One region of the Rhodococcus baikonurensis genome, then DNA from elsewhere that is predicted to be linked to it. Evidence: riboswitches for the same ligand, from Rfam matches in the RefSeq annotation. Region 1 holds a riboswitch; each other region holds the start of a gene.

Evidence for each region. A riboswitch is a leader RNA that binds a small molecule or an ion and turns the genes downstream of it on or off. The one in region 1 is predicted to bind S-adenosylmethionine.
Region 2: linked by a shared signal. The riboswitch ahead of ABWI03_RS08895 (putative leader peptide) and the one ahead of ABWI03_RS04250 (FAD/NAD(P)-binding protein) in region 1 are both predicted to bind S-adenosylmethionine.
Region 3: linked by a shared signal. The riboswitch ahead of ABWI03_RS08870 (amino acid ABC transporter permease) and the one ahead of ABWI03_RS04250 (FAD/NAD(P)-binding protein) in region 1 are both predicted to bind S-adenosylmethionine.

Annotation. Positions count from the first base shown of each region.
Region 1 covers NZ_JBEUOQ010000002.1:16,268-24,313, forward strand. Annotated here, with positions in the region: gene ABWI03_RS04245 (ATP-dependent Clp protease ATP-binding subunit) at 1-1,645, shown strand, start outside; gene ABWI03_RS04250 (FAD/NAD(P)-binding protein) at 1,698-3,590, opposite strand; SAM riboswitch class I at 3,595-3,688, opposite strand; gene fahA (fumarylacetoacetase) at 3,767-4,957, opposite strand; gene ABWI03_RS04260 (hypothetical protein) at 4,954-5,823, opposite strand; gene ABWI03_RS04265 (homogentisate 1,2-dioxygenase) at 5,820-7,019, opposite strand; gene ABWI03_RS04270 (MarR family winged helix-turn-helix transcriptional regulator) at 7,129-7,680, opposite strand; gene ABWI03_RS04275 (ABC transporter substrate-binding protein) at 8,021-8,046, shown strand, end outside.
Region 2 covers NZ_JBEUOQ010000003.1:268,232-276,277, reverse strand. Annotated here, with positions in the region: gene ABWI03_RS08920 (LLM class flavin-dependent oxidoreductase) at 17-1,135, opposite strand; gene ABWI03_RS08915 (dipeptide ABC transporter ATP-binding protein) at 1,122-2,744, opposite strand; gene ABWI03_RS08910 (ABC transporter permease) at 2,741-3,631, opposite strand; gene ABWI03_RS08905 (ABC transporter permease) at 3,624-4,622, opposite strand; gene ABWI03_RS08900 (ABC transporter substrate-binding protein) at 4,625-6,265, opposite strand; gene ABWI03_RS08895 (putative leader peptide) at 6,403-6,492, opposite strand; SAM riboswitch class I at 6,501-6,595, opposite strand; gene ABWI03_RS08890 (GNAT family N-acetyltransferase) at 6,613-7,203, opposite strand; gene ABWI03_RS08885 (FAD-dependent oxidoreductase) at 7,212-8,046, opposite strand, start outside.
Region 3 covers NZ_JBEUOQ010000003.1:259,475-267,520, forward strand. Annotated here, with positions in the region: gene ABWI03_RS08835 (signal peptidase I) at 1-894, opposite strand, end outside; gene ABWI03_RS08840 (SipW-dependent-type signal peptide-containing protein) at 900-1,502, opposite strand; gene ABWI03_RS08845 (signal peptidase I) at 1,486-2,130, opposite strand; gene ABWI03_RS08850 (hypothetical protein) at 2,127-2,693, opposite strand; gene ABWI03_RS08855 (alternate-type signal peptide domain-containing protein) at 2,698-3,255, opposite strand; gene ABWI03_RS08860 (HAD-IIA family hydrolase) at 3,543-4,358, opposite strand; gene ABWI03_RS08865 (sulfite exporter TauE/SafE family protein) at 4,396-5,163, opposite strand; SAM riboswitch class I at 5,363-5,457, shown strand; gene ABWI03_RS08870 (amino acid ABC transporter permease) at 5,649-6,647, shown strand; gene ABWI03_RS08875 (amino acid ABC transporter ATP-binding protein) at 6,681-7,466, shown strand; gene ABWI03_RS08880 (ABC transporter substrate-binding protein) at 7,501-8,046, shown strand, end outside.

The DNA of each region.
Region 1 (8,046 bases):
CGACTTCGAGGAACGGCTCACCAAGGTGATCGACGAGATCACCGCACACAAGGACGAGCTGATCGTCTTCATCGACGAGATGCACACCATCGCAGGTGCCGGCGGCGGAGCCGAAGGCGCGATGGATGCCGGAAACATCCTCAAGCCCAAGCTCGCTCGCGGTGAACTGCACATCGTCGGTGCCACCACGCTCGACGAATACCGCAAGAACATCGAGAAGGATCCCGCGCTCGAACGGCGCTTCCAGCCGGTACAGGTCGGTGAGCCGTCGATCGAGGATGCGATCGCCATCTTGAGTGGATTGCGCAGTCGCTACGAGGATCACCACAAGGTCCACTACACCGACGAGGCGATCACCGCTGCGGTGGAGCTGTCGGCACGTTACATCGGCGACAGGTTCCTGCCGGACAAGGCAATCGACCTGATCGACCAGGCCGGTGCCAGGCTCCGTCTGAAGACGGCCACGGTAGACACCGCTGCCCTGCAGCAGCGTCTCGAGCAGCTCGAGAGCGACAAGGAAAAAGCCGTCGCCGACGAGTTGTACGAGAAGGCGTCGACCTTGCGTGACGAGATCAACGGCGTCGCAAAGCGTCTCGAGAAGGCAGGATCCTCTGTTCCTTCCGAGGAAACTCCGGACGTGACCGCTGAACAGATCGCCGACGTTGTCGCTCGTGCAACGGGTATTCCGGCCAGCCAGATGACTCAGGCAGAGAAAGATCGTCTGCGCCGTCTGGAAGAGGAACTGCACGGTCGTGTCATCGGACAGGACGACGCCGTCCGTGCCATCGCGCGCGCCGTGCGTCGTAGTCGGACCGGAATGAGTGATCCGGATCGTCCCGTCGGCAGCTTCCTGTTCCTCGGGCCTACCGGTGTCGGCAAGACGGAGCTCGCAAAAGCTCTGGCTGCCACACTCTTCGGTGACGAGAACAAGATGTTGCGTTTCGACATGAGTGAGTTCGGGGAACGCCACACGGTCAGCCGATTGGTCGGTGCCCCTCCCGGATACGTCGGCTACGGCGAGGCGGGACAGCTCACGGAGCAGGTGCGTCGTAACCCGTACTCGGTGATCCTTCTCGACGAGATCGAAAAGGCACACCCGGACGTGTTCAACACCTTGCTCCAGGTGCTCGACGACGGGCGTCTGACCGACGGCCAGGGGCGCACGGTGGACTTCAAGAACACCGTCGTGATCATGACCAGCAACCTCGGCTCCGACATAATCTCGAGCAAGTCCGGTGGACTCGGCTTCACCACAGGTGATGCAGAGTCGGCGGAGAAGCCGCTGCGCGACCGCGTGATGGCCAGGTTGCGCGAATCGATGCGGCCGGAGTTCCTCAACCGCATCGACGAGATCGTGATCTTCCGCAAGCTCGACACCGAGCAACTGCACCGGATCACTGATCTGCTGCTCGACGACAGTCGGAAGCGGTTGCAGTCCAAGGGCATCGACATCGAGTTCACTGCTGACGCCGTGGACTGGATCGCCGAGCACGGGCATCAACCCGAGTTCGGGGCTCGCCCGTTGCGTCGTTCGATCCAGCGTGTGGTCGACGACAAGATCGCCGACATGCTGCTCGACGATCTCCTCGAAGAGGGCGGCAGCATCACCGTCGCGGTTGACGAGGGTGAGTTGGTGTTCAGCTAAGAGGGGCGCAGCCCCTGTGAGCGGTTAGGGAGTCCCTGGACTCCTTAACCGCTCACAGGCGCGCAGCGCCCAAAATCTCCGCAGCCAAGGCGTCGTTGTGCCGGAAAAACCCCGCATTGGTGCGCGGGCGAGGGAATGCCGCCGACCAGTTGTGCCCGGCAACCCACGGCCCGGCGGCGAAGCGGCGGGGATGCGCACTGTTGTCCTGATGCAGAATTCGCGATGTGCCGTCGACCGCGAGCTTCGCAGAACTGTCGGCGGTGGCACGTAGTTCGACTGCCTCGCCCCGGCCGTGAAGTGTCCGCAGGAGCGCGTCGCCGCTCGCACTGATGGAAGCGACCGGCAATCGTGCCTCGACGAGGGTGTTCGCGGCCACGATATCGGTGTGCGACGCACTGCGGGCGACAAAGATCCCGACTCCCGTTGCCGGATCGATCTCGGTGGAGAACACTGAATCCGGCCCCAGGAATTGCACGATGCCGGCCTCGTTGAGGGCGGTCAACTGTTCCAGACGCTCGGGTGGCGGACCACTGGCAATGAAGCTGAAGAACGAATGCAGCCAACCCTCGACGTCCTTGGCGACGGATTCGGCCGGGATTCTGCCGCGCCGCAACAATTCTCCGACGGTCATGTACGTCGACAGCAACGCTGAGAAGACAGCTGCGTCGGCGCTGAAATACGGGTCCGACCGGCGTGCGACGTCTGCCGAGATGTAGTCGGTGATCCTGAGTTGGACGTCGGCGAGTCCGTCGTAGCGCTCACCGCCGAGCGGGCGGTTCAGTCGCTCGAGATCTATACGGTCTTCCGGTTTCGGAACTGCGTTCTCGACCAGTTCCTGCAATCGAGGCGATCCCCAAGCCAGCGAGGCGAATTCGGCGTCGAACTCCTCCCAAGTGCCCACCGTTCGATCCGGGTGCGACGCGAACAGTTCGTGATAGTGGGCGCCTGCCAGTTCTTTCGACGCCAAGGGCCAGATGTCGTTTCGGAAATCCAACGGTCCGTCGCCGGGCACAAGATCAGCAGTGAAGAACCGTGGTAGCGGTGGCCGCGCGTCAGCGATCGAGTACGAAATCTTGGAGTGATACGGCACGCCGCGACGAGATCCGGCATACAACAGGGGTTCTCGACCCGAGGGAGCGTAAGTCAGGACGCCGTCTTCGCCGCGTTCGAAGCTGCCGCCACGGCTCTCGGCGAGGAGAACCATCCAGTCGATGAAAGCCAGCCCGAGTCCGGCGATCAGAACCGGTTCGCGTTCGGGAATGACATCGGCGTCGATGTCGGCGGTGTATCCAGGTCCTACGTAGGTCAACCCGTGGTCGGACGCAAAGCTGCTCAGCGCGGTTTCACGCGGAGCAGCCAACGCATCGGGGTGCCCCTGTGCGAGGAGGACGGCCGTCGCGTCGATGACAACTCCGTCGTCCAGATGAACCTTCTGCATCTTGCCGACGTTCACGATGTCGACCACGGATCGTCGATGAACCTGAACGTCGACGTGCGCCGGCGCAGAGTCGACTGCAGTCTCGAACACCCAGTTCAGGTATCGGCTCTGCAATGACCTCGATGCGAACGACGACGGCGTGACAGTCGGAACTTCTGCCGCGATCTCGGGCAATTCGGCAAGCTCAGCCGCGTTCTCGGCGACCCATTCCGCGAGCGTCGGGCCGGGTACTACCGGACCGGTGACCGCGGTGGTGTCGTCGGTGAACATCGTGACGTCAGCGGTTGTCGAATTCATCCACAGGAGCGGCGCCTGGCTGCCTCGCCAAATGCGGCCGGCGCCTGCCGGATATGGGTCGACGACGTGAATGTCGATCGGTGCGGGGTCAGTGTTCACCGATTCGTGAGCGAGGATCCGTTCGAGTACACCGGTACCACGGGGACCACCGCCCACGATCACGATGACAGCAGGTGTCCCCACCGAGGTACGGGGTCGATCGCCTGGCACGAGTCCTCCATCGGACCTGGCGGAAAGCACCCGCACCTCAGTAGAGGGGGTTGCTGCGACGTCAGGGAGCCAGGACTCTCGATCGCTCTGGATGGTTAGTCCAGCTTATCTTTGGAGAATCGTGAGGCAAGGAATTCCGGACATCAGATCAGCGTGAATCAAACAGTTGTCAATCGTTATCTTCCAGTTTGCGTTGCAGGCAGGATCCGCGCGTGAACATCGCCGAAGCCGATGCGTGAACCGCCGACCCCGGGAGCGGTGGCCGAGATGGAGATGGTGTCGCCGTCCTCGAGGAACGTGCGAGTCTCGGAGCCAACTGCAACGGGTTCTTTTCCGCCCCAGGTCAGTTCGATGAAGGCGCCGCGCTGATCCTTGTCCGGCCCGGAAATGGTTCCGGACGCAAAGAGATCGCCCGTGCTCGCCGCTGCGCCGTTGATGGTGGTGTGCGCGAGCATCTGCGCGGGCGACCAGTACATCTGGGCGTACGGAGGTCGCGAAACGACGTGACCGTTCCACTCCACGGCCAGATCTATGTCCAGGCCCCACTTCTCTTCACCGCGCAGGTAGGAAAGCGGTTCGGGATCCTGCACCGGAGTGTCGATTCGGGCTGCTTCGAGCGCAAGCAACGGAACAACCCACGGAGAGATGGACGTCGCGAAACTCTTCCCCAGATTCGGACCGAGGGGCACGTACTCCCACGCCTGGATGTCTCGGGCAGACCAGTCGTTCACGACGACGGCGCCGAAGACGTGCTCGGCAAATTCGTCCGGGGTGATGGAATCGCCCATCTTCGAGGGAGTTCCGACGATGAATCCCATCTCGGCTTCGATGTCGAGGCGACGAGACGGTCCGAAGTCCGGGCTTTCCTGATCGGGTGCCTTCCGCTGTCCGCAGGGGCGAACGATACCGGTGCCGGAGACGACGATGGTGCTCGACCGCCCGTGGTATCCGACGGGAAGGTGCTTCCAATTCGGCATCAAGGGGGCGGCGTCCGGGCGGAACAACCGTCCGAGGTTGGTTGCGTGATTCTCCGAGGCGTAGAAGTCGACGTAGTCGGCCACCGCGATCGGCAAGTGCAGGGTCACCGAGTCGACGGAAAACACGGCATCCGAGTCTATTTCGCCGGTCACGAGCTCCGTGATCCGGTTCCGCACCGAAACCCACTGATCTCGGCCCTGAGCCATGAATGCATTCAGGGTCGGTTCGGCGAAGACGGAATCACCCAGTGTCGCTGCGAGATCGACGACCGAGTCGGCGACCCGCACGCCGACGCGTGGTGACCCGCCTGCGGGGGAGAAGACCCCGTACGGCAGATTGTCGAGACCGAACAGTGAGTCGGCGGGAATGTCGATGGTCGTGACGGTCATACGAGAGTTCCTTCGGTTTTGTCGGAGCGGACGATCAATCCGAGGCCTTCCAGCTCGGTCAGAGGGTCCGAGATGCTGCAGGTACCGAACGAGAGGAATCGGCGACGCACCTCGCCTGCCTCGTCTTCGGTCAGGTCGGCCAGTGCCCGTGCGATCGACTCGCCATCGCGCTGCGCCAGTGCAGCAACAACTTCAGAACGATCGGCGCCCCGCCTCGCAGCGTCGACGGCCACCATGATGTTGAGGAAGCCGTGCTGTTCGAAGCCCGTCTCGGGATCGGTGTTGCGCACACCGTGGTGCAGTCCCGCAGTCGCCTTGAACGGGATATTCGCTCGGACGACGGAAATCAGCGCATCGGCGAGTTCGTCCTCGTTCGGGTACGCCTCGGCGACAATGCCTCCGGTGCGAAACTTCGCGGAGTACCCTGCGGTTTCGAGAGCCGTGAGATAGTCGGCGCGCCGGCCGCCTCGGGGCACCTCGACAAAAATAGCGATGTCGGGATGAGCGGCATGGACACGGGCGAGCTCCGCGAAGGCGGCATCGGCCTCCAGTCCGTCAGGAATTCCCACTTCGACGGCGGCGACGCGAACGCCGGGGATGGCGAGCGCGTTCGACAGCGCGGCCGCGGTATCGGCTGGACCGGCCGGCACGGTCAGGCTCAGCGTCGCTGGGCTGTCCGCTGAGACGTACGCAGCCAGTTCGCTCAGTCGAGGCGCGGGGAAGACGAAGGGCCCCACCAGTGCGTCGTAATCTGCCTTCAGGTAGGCGGCGTGGGCCGGAACTGCTTCGGCCAGAGGGGCATTGCCGGGCGGGAAGAGTGCTGCGTCGTCGCACAGGCCGCTCAGGAGGGGAGAGACGATTGTCATTGCTGCGGCCCCCGTCCCGCCCAACTCCAGGCGTAGGCTCCGTCTTCGCACGCCAAGGCTCCCTCACCCAATTCGAGCGGCCGGAACGTATCGACCATCACGGCCAACTCGTCGAAGAACTCGGCGCCGATGCTTCGCTCGTACGCTCCGGGTTGTGGGCCGTGGGCGTGGCCACCGGGATGAATCGAAATCGAACCCTGCCCGATGCCGGAACCCTTACGGGCCTCGTAATCACCGCCGCAGTAGAACATGATCTCGTCGGAGTCGACGTTGGAGTGGTAGTACGGCACCGGGATCGACAGGGGGTGGTAGTCGACCTTGCGAGGCACGAAGTTGCAGATCACGAAGTTGTTCCCCTCGAAGGCCTGGTGCGCCGGCGGCGGCTGGTGAACACGGCCCGTGATCGGCTCGTAGTCCGAGATGTTGAAGGTGTACGGGTACAGGCATCCGTCCCAACCGACGACATCGAAAGGGTGCGTGGGATAAACCATTCGGGTGCCGACGATGCCCGCCGACGTACGGTGCTTGACCAGAACCTCGACGTCGGTGCCTTCGGCGATCATGGGCGCGGTCGGTCCGTGCAGGTCTCGTTCACAGAACGGTGCGTTCTCGAGTAGCTGGCCGAAGCGGGAAAGATAGCGCTTGGGCGGGACGATGTGACTGTTCGCTTCGATGGTGTAGGCACGAAGTGGTTTGTCACCCTTGGGGATCCATCGATGCGTTGTGGACATCGGGATCAGGACGTAATCACCTTCACGGGCCTCGAGTGTGCCGAAGACAGTCTCGACGGTCGCCTCGCCAGATTCGATGTAGACCATCTCGTCGCCGATTGCGTTGCGGTACAGGGGAGATGGCGCTGCCGCAACGACGTAGGACAGGCGCACGTCGGCATTGCCGAGGACGAGACGACGGCCCGTTACCACGTCGGTCTCGTTCCAGGTGCTTTCGGGAAACAGTGTGTGGAGTTTCAAATGGCGCGGTTTGAGGGGATGGTTGGGGGTTGTGCTCTGATCGCGCAGTTCCCAGACTGTTGCGTCGACGATGGCCGACGGGATCTCGCGGTGGTAGAGCAACGAAGAATCCGAGGAGAAACCTTCCTCGCCCATCAGCTCTTCGTAGTAGAGGTTGCCGGACTCGTCACGGTGTTGGGTGTGACGCTTCGGTGGGATGTTGCCGAGTTGTCGATAGAACGCCATGACGGGGCTCCTTCTGTGCTGTTCTGCCTGGCTCACCTCCACCAGATAGTAAATACATTAACTAAAATGATGTGATGGGCGCAACCCTCCAAGGGGGTTCGGGTCTATGTCAGTTACGTCCGCGTACGTCGAACTGGCTGCGGTTGGTGATCAGTTTGTCCAGGAGCATGACAAGGATGCGCTGTTCGGCCTCGCTCAGGACGCTGACCCAGGCGTGTTCGCGTTCGTTCTGCTCGCGAAACGCTTCGACCATGGCTTCTCGGCCTTTGTCGGTCAGGTACAGCTGGACTGAGCGTCCGTCGTTCTCGGTGGGACGGCGATCGATCAGCCCATCTGCCAGTAGCGACTTGGACAGATTGGAGACGGCGGCCCGGCTCATCCCGGTGAGTTCGGCGGCAGCCTTCGGCTCGATCGGACCGGCCAGCCAGGTGACGAACAACAGTCGGAACGACGACCATGACCAGCCGCGAGGGCGGTGGATCGACGACTCGAGATCGTAGGTGACCACGTTCGAGGCCCGATTGAGCGTCAAGAGCACCTCGGTGGCCAGCTGGTCGCGAAAGCCGTGTTCGGTGGCCAGTCGTTTGTTGGCCAGTTCGATGAACGACCAGAAGTTGAGCTCGCCGACGGTTGGTTGGTCATCGGTTGTTCGCTCATTCATGGCCTAACCCTAGCGTGGCTCACGGTTGATAAATGTGTGTACTAGATTGTGGATGTTCTCGCGAAACTCGGAAACCCGGCAATTCGGCGACAGCCCTGAGCCGTCTGGCGCAAGTGGCGACGAGTTTCCTCTGGGTGCGGCGCATGTCGAGATGTCGGCGGATCCGATTCAGAAGGTTCTGGAATTCGTGTCTTGTTTCTGTCGCCCCAGATTCGAATTATCGCTTCAGCTTTACGAAAACAAGGACGCAGGATTGGTCCTTACCTAGAATTCGCTTACAAATCTGTCGGGTGTCGGTTTCAAGGATCGACGCGTCCGTGAACTGTGAAAGTGAGTCACAATGAAGCGCTCGTGCCGAGCTCGCGC
Region 2 (8,046 bases), on a different contig from region 1:
CTGTTCTTTTCTCGCGCTACGCGAACTGATTGACGGGCAACTCGAAGCCCAACCGCTCGCGCAGCGTGGGGGCGATACTCGGTCGCGGATTGAGAGTTCGCACCACGTCCGTCGCAATCTTTTCCACTGCGGCGGCCAGTGCCAGCGGGCGCAGAACTACTCCGTCGATCCCGGCAAGCCCACCGATCTCGCGCAGCAGAACAGTCAAACCCGCGCTGTCACCGCGATAGAACAGCGAGTGTGGGGTGTACGGCGCTCCCGCCCATTCCTCGAGTTCGGCCAAGGCGTCGTCGGCCGCTCCGCGGTCGGCGCCGAGAAGAACGTCGACATCGAGGAGAACCCTGACGCTTCGCCCGAGGGCAGCGGCACTCGAATGGACCAGCTTGGCCGTGGCTTTCGCCTCACCGAGGTCGGTTGCCGAGATCCGAATCAGATCTCCGCGCGCAACAGCGAGGTCGCGAGCCTCCGGTCGACTGGCGTCGACGGCGATCAGTGGCTGCCCCTGCGGGGAGCGCGGTGTGATGGACGGACCCTTGACGGAAAAGTTCTTTCCCTCGAAATCGATGTAGTGCAGCTTGTCGCGATCGATGAATCGTCCGCTCGCCGCGTCACGTATCTCGGCGTCGTCCTCCCAGCTGTCCCACAGCCGGCTGACCACCTCGATCGCCTCGGAGGCTTCTTCCCACGCGGACTCCGGAGCCTGCACCGCCTTCCGGCCGAACAATGCTGCCTGCTCGGCGGTGTCGGACACCGCGACCTGCCAGCCGGCCCGCCCCGCGGAGGAGTAGTCGATACTCGCGACGGCCTTGGAGATGTGGAACGGTTCGGTGTGTGTGACCGTCGCCGTGGGGATCAGGCCGATACGCGAGGTCACAGCACTGAGCCGCGCTGCAGTCGCCACAGCCTCCAACCTGCCCCGCACGGCGTGCCGGCCCTCGGATTGCAGTCCGAAAGAATCCGGGAGGAATGCCAGGTCTACGCCACCCCGATCCGCGGCGGTCACCAGGTCCACCCAGTACGACGGCGTGAACAGATCTTCGGCGCGTGAGTCCTCGCGCCGCCAGGAATACGGATGAGCGCCGGTGCCCTCGAATTCGAGGCCGACCAGGAATGCTCCGGAACTACGCTCGGACATGTTCGGCCTTTCGTGTCGAATGATCCCGCCCGGGGATCGCGTCGAGAAGTGTGCGGGTGTACTCGTTTCGGGGATTGTCGAAAATCTCGGTGGTAGTGCCGATTTCGAGCAATCTCCCGGCCTGCATGACGCCGACGACGTCGCTGATCTGGCGAACTACCGCCAGATCGTGGGAGATGAAGAGATAGGTCAGGCCCAGTTCTCGCTGCAACTCGTCGAGTAGAGCCAGAATCTGCGCTTGCACCGAGACGTCGAGAGCGGATACCGGTTCGTCGAGAACGAGCAGGTCCGGCTTCAGCGCGAGCGCGCGGGCGATCGCCACCCGTTGACGCTGACCGCCCGAGAGTTCGGCAGGCTTGCGACTGAGGAACTGATCGGGAAGTGCAACCTGATCGAGCAACTCTGCTGCACGAGTCTGCTGCTGGCTGCCTCCACCAACCTTGAAGGCCCGCAGCGGCTCCGCCACGATGTCCTGGACGGACAATTTCGGGTCGAGCGATGCATAAGGGTTCTGGTACACGAGCTGGATCTTTCGACGTAGCTCGCGCAAGTCGCTGCCCTTGACCTTCGTGATGTCGTGGCCGTCGAAGGAGATGGTGCCGGCATCCGGCTGTTCCAATCGCACGGCGATGCGCGCCGTGGTCGACTTGCCCGAGCCCGACTCCCCCACCAGCGAGACGGTCTGTCCCCGCGGAACAGTCAGCGACACTTCGTTCACCGCGGTGATCGAACTCCCGCGTCCGACGTTGAACCGCTTGGTGATTCCGGTCAACGTCAACAGCGGGCTCGTGTCCTGGCGGACCGGGCGATCGACCGGTCCCGAGGACAGGCTCGGAGCCGAGTTGAGAAGTTTCTTCGTGTACTCGTGTCGCGGGTTGTCCAGAATATCTGCGGTACGGCCGGATTCGACGATTCTGCCGCCCTGCATGACCAGGATCCGGTCCGCACGATCTGCGGCCACGCCCAGGTCGTGCGTGATCAGGAGCACGGCGGCACCGGATTCGGCAATCCGCTCGTCGAGATGGTCGAGAATGCGTCGTTGAACCGTGACGTCGAGAGCACTGGTCGGCTCGTCGGCGATGATGAGGGCCGGGTTCGCGACAAGCGCGATGCCGATCAGAACTCGTTGCCGCATACCGCCGGACAGCTCGTGTGGGTACTGGCGTGCTCGGATCTCCGGTCGGTCGATACCCGCGCGCTCGAGCACCTCGACGGCGTCCAACCGCGCTTTGCGACGGTCGGCGAGGCCGTGGATCCGCAGGACTTCGGCAACCTGGTCGCCGATCCGCGTCACCGGGTTGAGCGAAGTCGTCGGATCCTGCGGCACCAAACCGACACGCGCGCCGCGGATTCGCTGCCACGCACGGTCGGAGTACGAGTCGATTCGTTCGCCTTCGAACTCGACGGTCCCGCCGATGACGTGACCGCTGCCGGCGAGCAGACCCAATATCGCGTGGGCCGTGGTCGACTTACCCGAACCCGATTCCCCGACCACCGCAACGACTTCACCACGGCCGACGGTGAAGCTCACGCCGGATACCGCGGGCTCGTTGCCGTAGGAGATCTGTAGGTCGGTGACGGAAAGCAACTGATCCTCGGTCGTGCTCATCGTCGGTTGTTCCTTTCGATCTCGTGGCCGATTCGGTGTGCCGAGATGACCACGGCGACAATCGCGAGACCGGGAAGTGTTGTCATCCACCAGGCATTGGCGAGGAAATTGCGTCCCTCGGATACCAGCGATCCCCATTCGGGGGTAGGTGGAACGGCGCCGAATCCCAAGAAGCTCAGTGCCGACACGGCAAGCACAGCCTGCCCGAACTCGACTGCGGACAGCGCGACCACGGGCGCGTAGGAGTTGGGCAGCACATGCCGACGCAGGACACCGAGCCACTGCACACCCGAGCTGAACGCGGCCTCGACGTACTGAGCGCCGCGCACCCGCATCACTTCGGCACGCATCACTCGTGCAAAGTTCGCGACCATGCTGACACCGACCGCGATGGCGACGTTGATGGTGCCGAACCCGAGTGCGGTGACAAGGGCCAACGAGAGCAGCAGTGCCGGAATGGACAGCAGCACGTCGACGATGCGCATCAGCACGGCGTCGACGACGCCACCGACAAAGCCCGCGAGCAATCCGATTATCGATCCCGCCACCAATGCGATTCCCACCGCGACCAAGGTCGCGGTCAGGGACAGCGCGGCACCGTGCACGAACCGCGTGTAGAGGTCACGTCCGAGATTGTCGGTTCCGAACCAGTGAGCCAGGCTGGGGCCCTGCAGTTTGTCGGCAGGGACACCGGACAGCGGATCGCCACTGGCGAAGAATCCGGGTGCGACGGCAAAGCCGATGGCAAGCAACACGATCAGCACCGGAATCACCAGACCAGGCTTGCGGATCCAACCGATGGCAGTGGACCTTCGGCGTGAAACCATTGGCTCCTTCGCCTCGACGCTCGAATCGAGGAGTAGGGGTTCGATCAATGTGTCAGACATGGGCCGGCTCCAGATCGGTCGAGCTTTCGATATTCGACTTTTCGGTGTGACTCTTCTTCGTCTGGATGATCCGTGGATCTATCAAGGGGTAGAAGAGGTCGACCGCGAGGTTGACGAGCACGAACACGAGAGAGGCGAACACGACGACTCCCTGCACCACCGGGATGTCCTGCGCCATCACCGACGTCTGAGTCAGACGCCCGACGCCCGCGCGGGAGAACACCGTTTCCACGACCACCGAGCCGGCCAGCAGCGTGCCGACCAGCACTCCGGCGATGGTGAATGCCGGAATACTCGCCAGTCGCAACGCGTGACGGGTCTGCACACGCCACCGGCTTGCGCCCTTGGCGTACGCAGTCTCCACGTGCGGCGAACGTAGCGTCGACTGCAGGCTGGTCGTGAGCACCTGCGCGATCACCGCGCCGGTCGGGATCGCCAAGGTGATCGCCGGAAGAATCACCGTTGCGAAACCTTTGTCGCCGAATGCCGGGAAGATGTGTAGACGGAACGAGAAGAGCTGCAGGAGAATCAAGCCCACCCAGAAAGTAGGCACCGCCACACCCAGCGGCGGCAGCGAGAACAACAGGTTCGCGAGCCACCGCTTGCGGGTGTAGGTAGCGAAGAATGCAATCGCCACTCCGAACAACACGGCCAGAACCAAAGCGGTGGTTGCCAGCACCAGAGTGCTGGGCAGCGCCGAGAAGATGGCGTCCGTCACCGACTGGCCGGTGGAGATGGACGTACCGAAATCACCGCGAAGAGCGTTTGTCAGCGATGTCCAGTACTGCACCCACACCGACTGGTCCAAGCCGTACCGTGCCCGAAGCTGATCGAGGGCAGCCTGATCCACTGCAACACCCTGACCGGACGAGTCGGCAGCCATGCTGACCGGATCGCTCGGCAAGAGGAACAGAATCACGAACGAGATGGTGAAGGCGGCCCACAGAACCACTGCGGCCTGGCCCAGTCGGGTGAGTACGTATCGAGTCATGATTACTTACCCGACAACCATGCGTCGTAGAACTGCAGTCGTGAGGAGGCTTCGAAGTTCAGGTCCTGCACACTCGATCCGGCGCCGATAGCCTGCGAGAGCTCGATGGTCGGAATGGAGAGTCCACGGTCGAGGATCAATTCCTGTGCGGTGGATACCAGTTCACCGCGTTGGCCGTTGTCCGTGGCTGCAAGCTGGTCTGTGAGTACCTTGTCGAGCTCCGGATCTGCTCCGCGGCGGTTCAGGTTGCGACCCTCGGTGCTGAACGATGCCCGCAGGATGTCGGCATCCGCGCGAGTGCTGTTGTAGTACAGCGAATCGTAATCACCCGACACCCCCTTCTCGGTCCATTCACCGTTCGAGACCAGGTTGAGCTGCAAGTCGACGCCGACCTTCTTGAGCTGCTGCTGTACGAGCTCGAGGATTGCCTGGTTACCCGAGAACACCGGACTGAAGGTGACGCTGAAAGTGAGCTTCTGCCCGTCCTTCTCGCGGATACCGTCGCTGCCGGTCTTCCAACCGGTCGCGTCGAGGAGCTTCGCCGACTTGTCGGCGTCGTACGTCACGACACTGGATTCGTCGCTGTAGAGCGGAGTGGTGTGAGCCAACGGGCTCGTGGCCGGGAAGAACGACGGATCCAGAACGGTATCGACGAGTTCTTGGCGGTTGATCGCGGGGATGATGGCCTGGCGAACAGCCTGATCGGCGAGAACGCCGCGACTGACGTTGGGCTGGAAGAAGAAGCTCACACCCGGGTTCGGCCTTGTGAGGATTCGTCCACCGGCGCCCTCGATCTGCGGCGCATCCTGTGGAAGCGCATCGCTGACCGCATCGAGCTGGCCGGAGGCCACGCTGCCTGCCCGCACACCGGATTCGGGGACCACCGTGAAGTCGACGCCGTCGAGGTAGGCCTCGCCCTGATGCGCGACCGCGTCCGACGCCCAGTTGTATCCCGCACGCTTGGCGATCTTGACGCTCTTGTCCTGCTGCCAGTCGGTGTAGACGAACGGGCCGGACGCGATCACCGCTGCACCGGGGCAACGCTGCTCGGAAGCCAGCGCGGTGGTGGAATCTGCGAGGATCCCGAGCTGCGGCGTCGAAGTTGCTTGCAGGAACTGAACATTGGGTCCGGAGAAATTGATCTTCGCCGTGTGGGCATCTACGACGTCGGTACCGGTGTACGCGGACAGGTAACTCTTCGCCAACGACGCGTTCGGTCCGAGATTCTTGACCGAGTCGAAGGTCTTCTTCACCGAATCCGCCGTCACCGGGGTGCCGTCGCTGAAGGTGGCGTCGTCGCGAAGAACGAACGTGAAGCTCGCGGCGTCGGGGCTGATCTCCCAACTCTTGGCGAGCCACGGGGTGATCTCTCCGGTGTCGGGATTTTGATCGGTCAGCGAATCCACCACGGTCCGAGTGACATACACGGTCTGGTTACTGCCGGCCTGGGCCGGATCGGCGCAGGTCGGCGCCTGTGACAGTCCGTAGCGAAGGGTTCCGCCGGACTGCGCGGGACCCGCGTCGGCCGCGCTGTCACTTCCGTTGCTGCTGCAACCGGCGAGGACGGTGCCGAGAACCGTGACAGCACCGATACCGGCGATGACGGTCGCGCGTTTACGGGCACCGAATGAGGGCGAAGACACCAAGAACTCCTAAAGAGGCATGCCGAAGAGCGCACCCGCCGCCTGAGACGAAAAAGGCGATCGAGCACGAATCACTTGTGAGAGAGAAGAAAACAGACTTGTCGACGACTCGCCTGAGTGTGAATGACTGACCGAGGTCAGTTGGTACAGAAAGATCCCGCGGTGCGGCACAGGTCTACGTGACGACGCGACCAGGCGGTATCGAAACCGCCTTCGACTGCCTTCATTTCGTGTTCCTCCATCGGTCCTGGCGGTAGCACCCGCACCCGATCACTCGGGGGGTTGCTGCGACTTCAATGAGCCAGGTCTCTCGGTCGCTCTGGATGGTCGTTCGCAAGTGTACGAGGTCAAACCCGGGTGTTGTCAACCCGGTCGGTAGGAATTGCTGCTCGAGTCACATTTTCGAGCACCCGAAGCTGCTTCTCGAACGGGTGGACGCCCACTTCTTCGGGCGAGAGCGAAGCGTCGTAAAGCGGTGTGTATCCACTGGACAGATACAGCGCGACGGCCTCCGGTTGCCGAGGACCCGTCGTGAGGAACACCCGGCCGTATCCGCGAAGCTCGATCTCTCGTTCCAACTCACGAACGACGGCCTTGCCTAGGCCACGCTTCCGATAGTCGACCGACGTCCAGATTCTCTTCAGTTCCGCAGTGGTGGAATCGAATTGACGAAACGCACCGCCGGCGATCGGCCGGCCGTCGTGGGTGAGCACCAACAGCGCTCCCTGTGGGTATGCAAATTCTTCTGCCGGATACGTCGTGAGATCCTCGAGCATCGCTTCGCGAGTCCCGCCGTAACGCGAACTGTATTCGAGGGCCAACTCCGCGATCAGTGGAGCTGCCAAGGGGTCGTCCTGCGAGACCGAGTAGACCTCTACCGCGCCGATACCCGCGAGCTGCCGAGTCCCGAGCTCCAGTGCCACAACACTTTCCTCCATGAATCTGGTCAACGCTCCCCCAGCCGAAAAACTTCCGGAGCGAGAGTGGTTCCGTCGACAAGGTCCGATACGAGTTCACCCAAGGCCGGACCGAATTTGAATCCATGCCCCGAGAATCCCGCTGCCACCGTGACGGCGCCGACTCGGTCGACGACGAAGTTACTGTCAGGTGTGCTCGTGTACAGGCACGTGATCGATTCCACCCGGGTGGAATCGACGCCGGGCAACCACGACTCGGCGTACTCCACCAATCGTTGCTCTCCGGCTGAGTCAGGGGTGTAGTCGCGGGTCTGCGGAGTCACCACCGGCCCGGTCGCGTGTTCACCGATCTTGATGCCGTCCTCGGAACCGAGTCCGTAGATCCCCGCAGTCTCCAACTGCGCACCGGTGTGGTGAACGAAACTCGGCCACTCGACTCCGGGATCGAGCGGTGCGAAGTGCGCCGGTTGTTCCTGTGTCGTGCGTAGCGTCGGCAGCACGATCTCGGAACCGAGACCGCTGTCTGCGATCAGGTCCTCAGTCCACGCACCAGCGGCGATCACGACCTGACGAGCTGCGAGTGTTCCGCCGTCCGTCACCACGTCCACGCCGTACGACGCACGTGCAAGCGCCAACACCCGAACGTCGTGACGGACCTCGGCACCGGCGAACACCGCTCCCGCTTTCAGCGCGGTCACGGCTCGGTCCGCGTGCAACCGGCCCGCATCGGGGTGATGGAGCACGGTGGTGTCGAATCGCAGCCCCGGCCAGCGGGCGGACGCCTCGGCAGGAGTGAGAATCTCGCCCTTGATACCCGCCTCGAGAAGTATCTGCGCCTTGGACTGCACTGCCTGCGGCAGACCG
Region 3 (8,046 bases), on a different contig from region 1:
GAGAATCCCGCCGCTCGGCAGATCGGACAACGTCAGGGTCGTCGAGAGGCCGGTCACGTCTCTGATCAGCGGAGGTTGGGTGGTGTTGGTTGCGTTTCGGACGATGATTCGAAATGTATCCGTGGCAACGCCAGGCCAAGCGAGCAGGACGGAAGTTCCCTTGTCCGAGCAGGTCATTGACGCGGGAGGATTCGGAAAGCTTGCAGCAGTGGTGAACGAAATGCTTCCCGCTGTCGCCGTGCCCGTGAAGGCGGCCTGTGTTCCGCCTATGTTCGCAATGCCCGTCACGCTGAGACCGACCGTTGCCAATGCGACGATTGCCTTGAAGGCGTGGGAATCGCCGTGCGCGTCCTGACGATCCAGCCTGGGTTCCCCTTCATCCGCTTTCTTTCGGGGGCGAAATGCTATGTACAGCAGTCCCCCGACGGCAATCGCACCGAGGACAATGCCGCTCGGCCCTGACAACCAGACTGCGGCATAGCCGAGTCGGTCGACGCTGAAGAAAACTCGATCCGCTTCGGTGATGACGTAAGGATCTGGATCTGTGACGGGATTTGCGTCGCCGCGCAGCTGTGCAATTGCAAGATTGTTGCCTTGCTGCTCGATCGTCTCGACACGATGGGTGATTCGAACGTCTTGGTTGTCGTAGACACTGACGATGTCACCGACCTGAACTTCCGAAGCAGGCACGGTACGCGCGAAGGCCAGAGCGCCGGTCTCGATCGTGGGAGACATCGATCCGCTCTTGAAGATCAGCGGCGTGATACCGAAAGCGAAGCCGGCAATGAACAATCCGATGGATGCCAGACCGGCGAGGGCACCGAGCGTGAGCAGAAGTTCGTGAATCCGTCGTGGCGTCGAGGCTTTCGGTGACATCTTCGTGTGTCGTGACACGGCGCTCACACCTTTGCCGAGAAGTTCAGGACGATGCTCGACGAGCTGTTCGTCGGTGGGGTCGGACTCGTCGGAAGCGTCACCGAGACACAAAGATTATCGGTTGCCCCGATAGCCAGAGAACGGTCGGGCGCACCGACCGCCTGACTTACGGTGAGGGTCAGGGGTAAGGACGACACCACATTGCTGCCATCTGTGCATTTGTTGGCCACAGTTCCGTTCGATGACACAGTCATCCGCAAGTAGGTCGTCAGTGCGCCGGCGCTGGTGGAAGTTATCGTGTATTTCAGAGGAAGATTCACGCCTGCCCCCACGTTGTTGACTTTGAGGATGGCGGAGTTCGAGTCGCCGGGAAGCATCCCAGTTTTGCCGAGTTGGGTGAAGTTCAGTGTTGTGGTCAGCGCGGGTTGCGTTGTGGTGTTCAACTGCAGGTTGATCGACCCGGTCGTGATGTTTCCCGAAGTCGCAGTCGCGGAAGACGTCCAGGCCGCGAGCGTGGTCACTCCGCCGACACCAAGCACCATCCCCAGCGCGAGCAGCGCGCGAAAGCGCGTGCTGGTCAACAGGTGACGAATCCGGTGAGCCGGACGGTCAGGGCGCGAGGGCATCGTGCTGGCCTTTCTCGATCTGGGCGGAGTCGATGAGGTTGGAAGCTGCAGGGTCAGGAGCCAATCGGGCACGAGCTCGCTCCTTCCGGCCGTCACGGATGCCGCTGATCATCATGTAGGCCGCGTACAGCAGTAGTGCCGTCACGACGATCACCACGATCACGGTGCGCTGCTCTCCGGTGAGCCAGGTGTTGACGTAGCCGAGATACGGAAGGCTGTACCAGACCTTTCCCCGGATCTGTACTGGCCGTACTTCTTTCTCGTCGCGTTCACCGTTCGCGTCGCCCTGGGTGATGAAAGTTCGTTCACCCTTTTGGTTTTCACTTGTGGCGATGATTCGGTGCGTGACGACGGTCGGCTGACCCGATTCCAGCTGGTACGTAATAGGTGTACCGATCCCCAGTTCGGACGGATCGACAGGTTTGACGACGACCAGTGATCCAGGGTTGTACGTCGGGCGCATCGAACCGGTCAGAATCGTGAAGCGCTGCGCTCCCGCGAAGAAGGGGACGACAATGGTTGCGACGATGACTGCCGAAATTGCCAGCAGCAGTGTCCAACTGACGATAGAGGTGACCCACCAGAGCGGGCCGGTACGTTCGATGCGCTTCGTAGAGTGCTTTGTCATACCGGACCTGCCTGGAACGTGAAGGTGGCGTTGTTCGTCTGACCGGAAACCGCACCAACCTCCACCGTGAGCCGCAGACACAGGACGTAGGTGCCACCGGCCGCGAGCGGAGTCAGCATGTACGCGGGGGAAACCGGGTACTGCAGCGATGCATTCATCGATCCGGACGTCAGTGGGGTCACTGCCGGAGCCGCGGTGTTGACGCCGGCCGGGCAGGCGCCTTCGTTGGCGACTCCGTACGTGGTCAACGTGAATCCCGGAAGTGCGCTCGTCGACTGCATTCGCCACTGCAGAGGATCAGACCCCGAATTCTTGACGGTGAGCGGAGCTTGCACCGTGTTTCCTGGGACCACAGGCGTCGTGGCCGTCGTCAAATTTGCCAGGGTGTACGCCGCACTGGTTCCGGCCGATGTACCAACGGTGAGGTTGACGCTGGCAGCGGTTGCGGTCCCACCACTCGCGCTCGCCGAATCGGACCACAGCGCGAGCGACTGCTGTGACGATGCGAACACCGCTACAGCAGCCACCGCGACTGCGATCGCTCCCCAGACCTTTTTCCTCATGAAATTACGGAGCCGGTGTCAGTGCTGTCTGAGTGACGACCAGCTTCATCGCTGACAAGTTCAGCGACTGGTTCTGCGCGACCTGGTTGGCCACCTCGGTGAAGTTCAGACGGACTCCGACGTGCACGATCGTGCCGTTCTGCACCTTGGTGATCTGGGAAATCGGGTTGCCACCAGCGTCCTTGATGGTCGTAACCGGCTGTACAGCGGCGGCAAGTTCGGAACTGTTGGCTCCGGGGACGATGCCGGCCGTATCAGCGGTCAGAACAGCCGCGAGACGATCGCCCACCGCGGTCACTGTGACGTCGCAGGTGTATTCGATGCTTTCGGTCGTGACGATGCGGTAAGCCGAGATGTTGGTGATCGCGGTCTTCGTCGGATTGAGGGAGTTCCAACCGCCGCCGACCGGTGCGCAGGCGCTCAGGTCGAGTGCACCGGAAGTGACGGGTCCGCCGCCACTGACGTCGGCCGAGTCGCTCCACACAGCGAGCGAGCCCGCACCGCCGAGGAGGAGGGCGCCGGCCGCCGCAGCAGCGATCGCGCCCTTGGTCTGCTTCTTCATGAAAATCTCATTTCATGTCTGGGACCCGAAATGGGTCGTTCAGACATGAGTATCAGCCACGGCAAACGATTCGTTACTACTTTATCTCAAATTTCTTTTTGGACTGTGATCCACCTATCGACGGGGGTGTATTCGCCTCTGACCTGCGAATAACTATCAGTACGCAATCTTCCTACGAAAGAAACCGCTTGTTTGTCCATCTGGACAAAGTGGACGAGTCGGATCCTGGCAAATCTAGTGTTTTTTACCAGTTAATTACCGACTCGCGGTTTTGTTTTGCAATTGAATCAATTGTTTGCGGTACTACGGAATGGATCGGTTGTCATTCCTACAAGATCGGCGACCGACTCGAGAACGACTGTGGGTCGGTACGGGAAGAGCTCCACCGACGCGCGGGTCGAGATCCCGGTCATCACCAGAATCGTCTGCAGTCCGGCTTCGAGGCCGCAGACGATGTCGGTATCCATGCGGTCACCGATCATCAATGTGTTGGCCGAATGAGCGCCGATGGACCGCAGGGCCGACCGCATCATCAAAGCGTTGGGCTTGCCGACGTAGTAGGGATCGCGCCCGGTTGCCTTGGTGATGAGGGCGGCGACGGAGCCGGTGGCCGGCAGCGAGCCGTCGCGCGACGGTCCGGTCGCGTCGGGGTTGGTGGCGATGAACCGCGAACCACGCTCGACCAGGCGAATCGCGGTGGTGATCGCCTCGAACGAGTACGTGCGCGTCTCACCGAGGACGACGTAGTCGGGGTCACTGTCCGTCAGGACGTAACCGATATCGTGCAGGGCAGTGGTCAGGCCCGATTCGCCGACCACGTAGGCGCTGCCGCCTGGCCGCTGGTTGGCCAGGAACGTCGCGGTAGCGAGCGCTGACGTCCAGATCGACTTCTCCGGGATGTCGAGACCCGAATTGAGCAGGCGTGCTCGCAGGTCACGCGGGGTGCGGATGGAGTTGTTGGTGAGCACCATGTACGGGATGTCGTTCGACGCCAGCTCTGCCAGGAACGTGTCCGCTCCGGGTATCAAGTGCTCCTCGTGGACGAGAACCCCGTCCATGTCCATGAGGTAGGTCCAACCGGTCTGATCTTCTGTACTGGTCATGTCTCCAGTATGTGCGGGAGCCGCCCGATGTGGGCGGTCAAGCGAGAAGTCGCCACAGCCCGATCAGACCGACGGCGACAATCGTGTAGCGAAGTGCGGTGGGGGACAGGCGCCGTCCGTAGCGAGCACCCAGAACGCCACCGCCGAGTGACCCGACGGCGATCAAACCGGCTGCTGCCCAATTGATCTGGTCGAAAGCCAGGGTGATGTACATCCCCGCTGCAACGATGTTGACGAGCAGTGAGAGCAGGTTCTTCGCGCCGTTCATGCGCTGGAGGGTTTCCGGGAGGATGGCACCCATCACACCGATGAGGAGGATGCCCTGCGCGGCAGTGAAGTAGCCGCCGTAGATGCCGACTGCAAAGGTTCCGGCGGTCAGGAGCATCAGCCTTGTGGTGGACAGCGTCGTTTCCTCGGTGGAACGCTTCTTCGCCCAAGCCTGGATGCGTGGTTGGAGGAGGACGAGTGCGAGAGCCAGGATCAACAGCACCGGCACGATGGTTTCGAACAGTTTCTCGGGTAGATGCATGAGCAACCACGAGCCGAGTAGTGCCCCGGCGAGCGACGCCGGAATCTGCCAGCGCAGGCGTTCCCACTGCCCGGACAACTCACGCCGATAGCCCCATGTGCCCGACACTCCGCCGGCGACCAGTCCGACCGCGTTGGACATGGTCGCGGTGACCGGTGGCATGCCGAAGGCGACCAGGGTGGGGAACGTGATCAGTGTTCCACTGCCGACGACGGCGTTGATCGCGCCCGCGCCGATGCCGGCCAACAAGATGAAGAAAGCGTCGAGTCCACTCACTCCGCAGACGGTACGGCAGATGCGAAGTCGCTCCGGACGGCGGTCCCGGTCTTCATTCGAACACTCCATTCAACACGGCGGTCAAGGCTTTGGGCACCGTTGAAATCAGTGCGATTTCAACCTGATCGACCTTTCATTTCCCTTGCAGTGCAGGGAAATACAACATTTGACGACTCGGCAATTCGCGTCTAGTCTTTGCTCACCATCCAGAGCGACCGAGAGACCTGGCTCGTCGACGTCGCAGCAACCCCCCGAGTGATCGGGAGCGGGTGCTACCGCCAGGACCGATGGAAGGCATCACATGGGTTCCACTTCGCACGCTCCGCACAGGCGCCGTCACATCGATCTGTGCCGCACGGCTTCGTGTCACTGTCGCTGACCGAACTGTCGTCTTCGTAACTCGAGTGCATCTACTCGAGCACACAGCTGCGTTCCCATTTCCCGAAAGGTCTATTCGTGATGTCCACTCCGTCAGGTAGTGCGCCGTGAGCGCGCCCACCGATGTCCGCCCCGAAAAGTCGGTGGCCGAGCCGCAACTTCCCGACTCGGAGCTTGTCGTTGCTCGTACCTGGCACCCGCTGCGCTGGGTGATCAGCGCGGTCGTACTGGTACTGCTTGCCCAATTCATTCACGGACTCGTCGTCAACCCCGGCTGGGACTGGCCGACGTTCGCGCAGTACTTCACCGCGAAATCCGTGCTCGCCGCGTTGTGGGTGACGATCAAACTGACCCTGTGGGGGACGATCCTCGGATTCGGTCTCGGTGTTTTCCTGGCGCTCGGCCGTCTGTCGAAGAACCCGGTCCTGCAGGTGATCGCCTGGACCTACATCTGGGCCTTCCGCTCCATTCCGCTCATCGTGCAGTTGCTCTTCTGGTTCAACATCACGTACCTGTACCAGACGCTTTCTCTCGGAATACCTTTCGGGCCCGAGTTCTTCACCTTCCAGGTCAGTGGTGTGATCGGCGGATTCACCGCAGCGGTCATCGGTTTGGCGCTGCACCAGGCCGCGTACTCGGCCGAGATCATCCGTTCCGGAATCATCTCGGTGGATCACGGTCAGATCGAAGCTGCTTACTCGCTCGGTATTCCGCGCAGTCGCCAGTTCTTCAAGATCGTTCTCCCTCAGGCGATGCGGGCCATCCTGCCCAACGCGGCAAACGAGGTCATCGGACTGTTCAAGGGAACGTCCATCGTCTCCACCATGGCAATCGCCGAACTGTTCTACCAGGTGCAGGTCATCTTCGGACGCAACGGTCGAGTTGTGCCGCTGCTGATGGTCGCCACGATCTGGTACATAATCCTGACGACGTTGCTCTCGATCGGTCAGTACTACGTGGAGCGCCACGATCTGGTACATAATCCTGACGACGTTGCTCTCGATCGGTCAGTACTACGTGGAGCGCCACTACGCCCGCGGATCTGCCCGTGCCCTTCCGTTGACGCCGATACAGAAGGCGCGCAAGAAGTTCGAAGAGATTCGTGATGCGCGTCTCGATATTCCGAGAGGTGCGACCCGATGACCGCAGAGCTGGCTGAAGAGACGGTGTACGCCGTCGAAGCGCGCGGCATCCACAAGTCGTTCGGCGCGCTGGAAGTACTTGCCGGTGTCGATCTCCTGGTCCGCAAGGGCGAGGTGACCGTCATTCTCGGTCCGTCAGGTTCCGGCAAGTCCACTTTGCTGCGCACCCTCAATCACCTCGAGAAGGTCGACCGCGGGACCGTACGGATCGACGGAGAACTGATCGGATACCGGCGCAAGGGAAATCGGCTTCACGAACTGCGTGACCGCGAGATCCTGAAGCAGCGTTCACACATCGGATTCGTGTTCCAGAACTTCAACCTGTTTCCACACCTGACTGCGCTGGAAAACGTGGTGGAGGCGCCGCTCTCGGCCCAGAAGCGTGATCGTGACGAGGTGTACCGCGAGGCCCGCGCACTGCTAGAGCGAGTGGGGGTGGGGGACAAGGCAGACGAGTATCCCCGTCAACTCTCCGGTGGTCAGCAACAGCGCGTGGCGATTGCGCGAGCTTTGGCACTGAGGCCGGCGGTCATTCTCTTCGACGAGCCGACGTCGGCGCTCGACCCGGAACTGGTGGGCGAGGTTCTCGAAGTCCTGGCTCAGCTGGCTCGTGACGGCGCCACCTTGGTGATCGTCACGCACGAGGTCGGATTTGCTCGGGAAGTGGCGGACACCGCGGTCTTCATGGACGGCGGCGTCATCGTCGAACAGGGCCCACCTTCACAGGTGATCGACAACCCGGTCCACGAACGGACCAAGGCTTTTCTCTCCCGCGTCCTCTGACGCGACCTAGACACATTCCCGAAAGGAAAAATTGATGTTCTCCCCATCCCGTCGCGCGACCTTCCTGATTTCGGCTATCGCCACAGTCGGACTGCTCAGCGCCGCGTGCAGCAGTGCGGACGCCGAGTCGGACGGTGGACAGGTCACTGCCGCTGCGGGTTACAACCTCACAGCCGACCAGAATCGCATCACCACCGACAAGGTGGATTCCATCGCCGCCGAGGTTCCTCAGGCGATCCGCGACCGCGGCACACTGCGAGTCACCGGTAGTGCCGGTGCCGCTCCGCCGCTTCGCTTCTACGCCGACGACGACACCACCCTCATCGGCTCCGAGACCGATTTCGCCTACCTGATCGGTGACGTTCTCGGCTTGAAGGTCGACCTGCAGACCGCAGACTGGGCACAGAACTTCGTCCGCATCGACTCCGGCGAGGCCGACGCCTTCCTCTCCAATGTGACTGTCACAGAAGAGCGTAAGGAGAAGTACGACTTCGCCACCTACCGACTCGACACCCTCGCTTTCGAAGCCAAGAAGGGCTCCGGGATCTCCATCAAGGAACCCAAGGATGTCGCAGGCAAG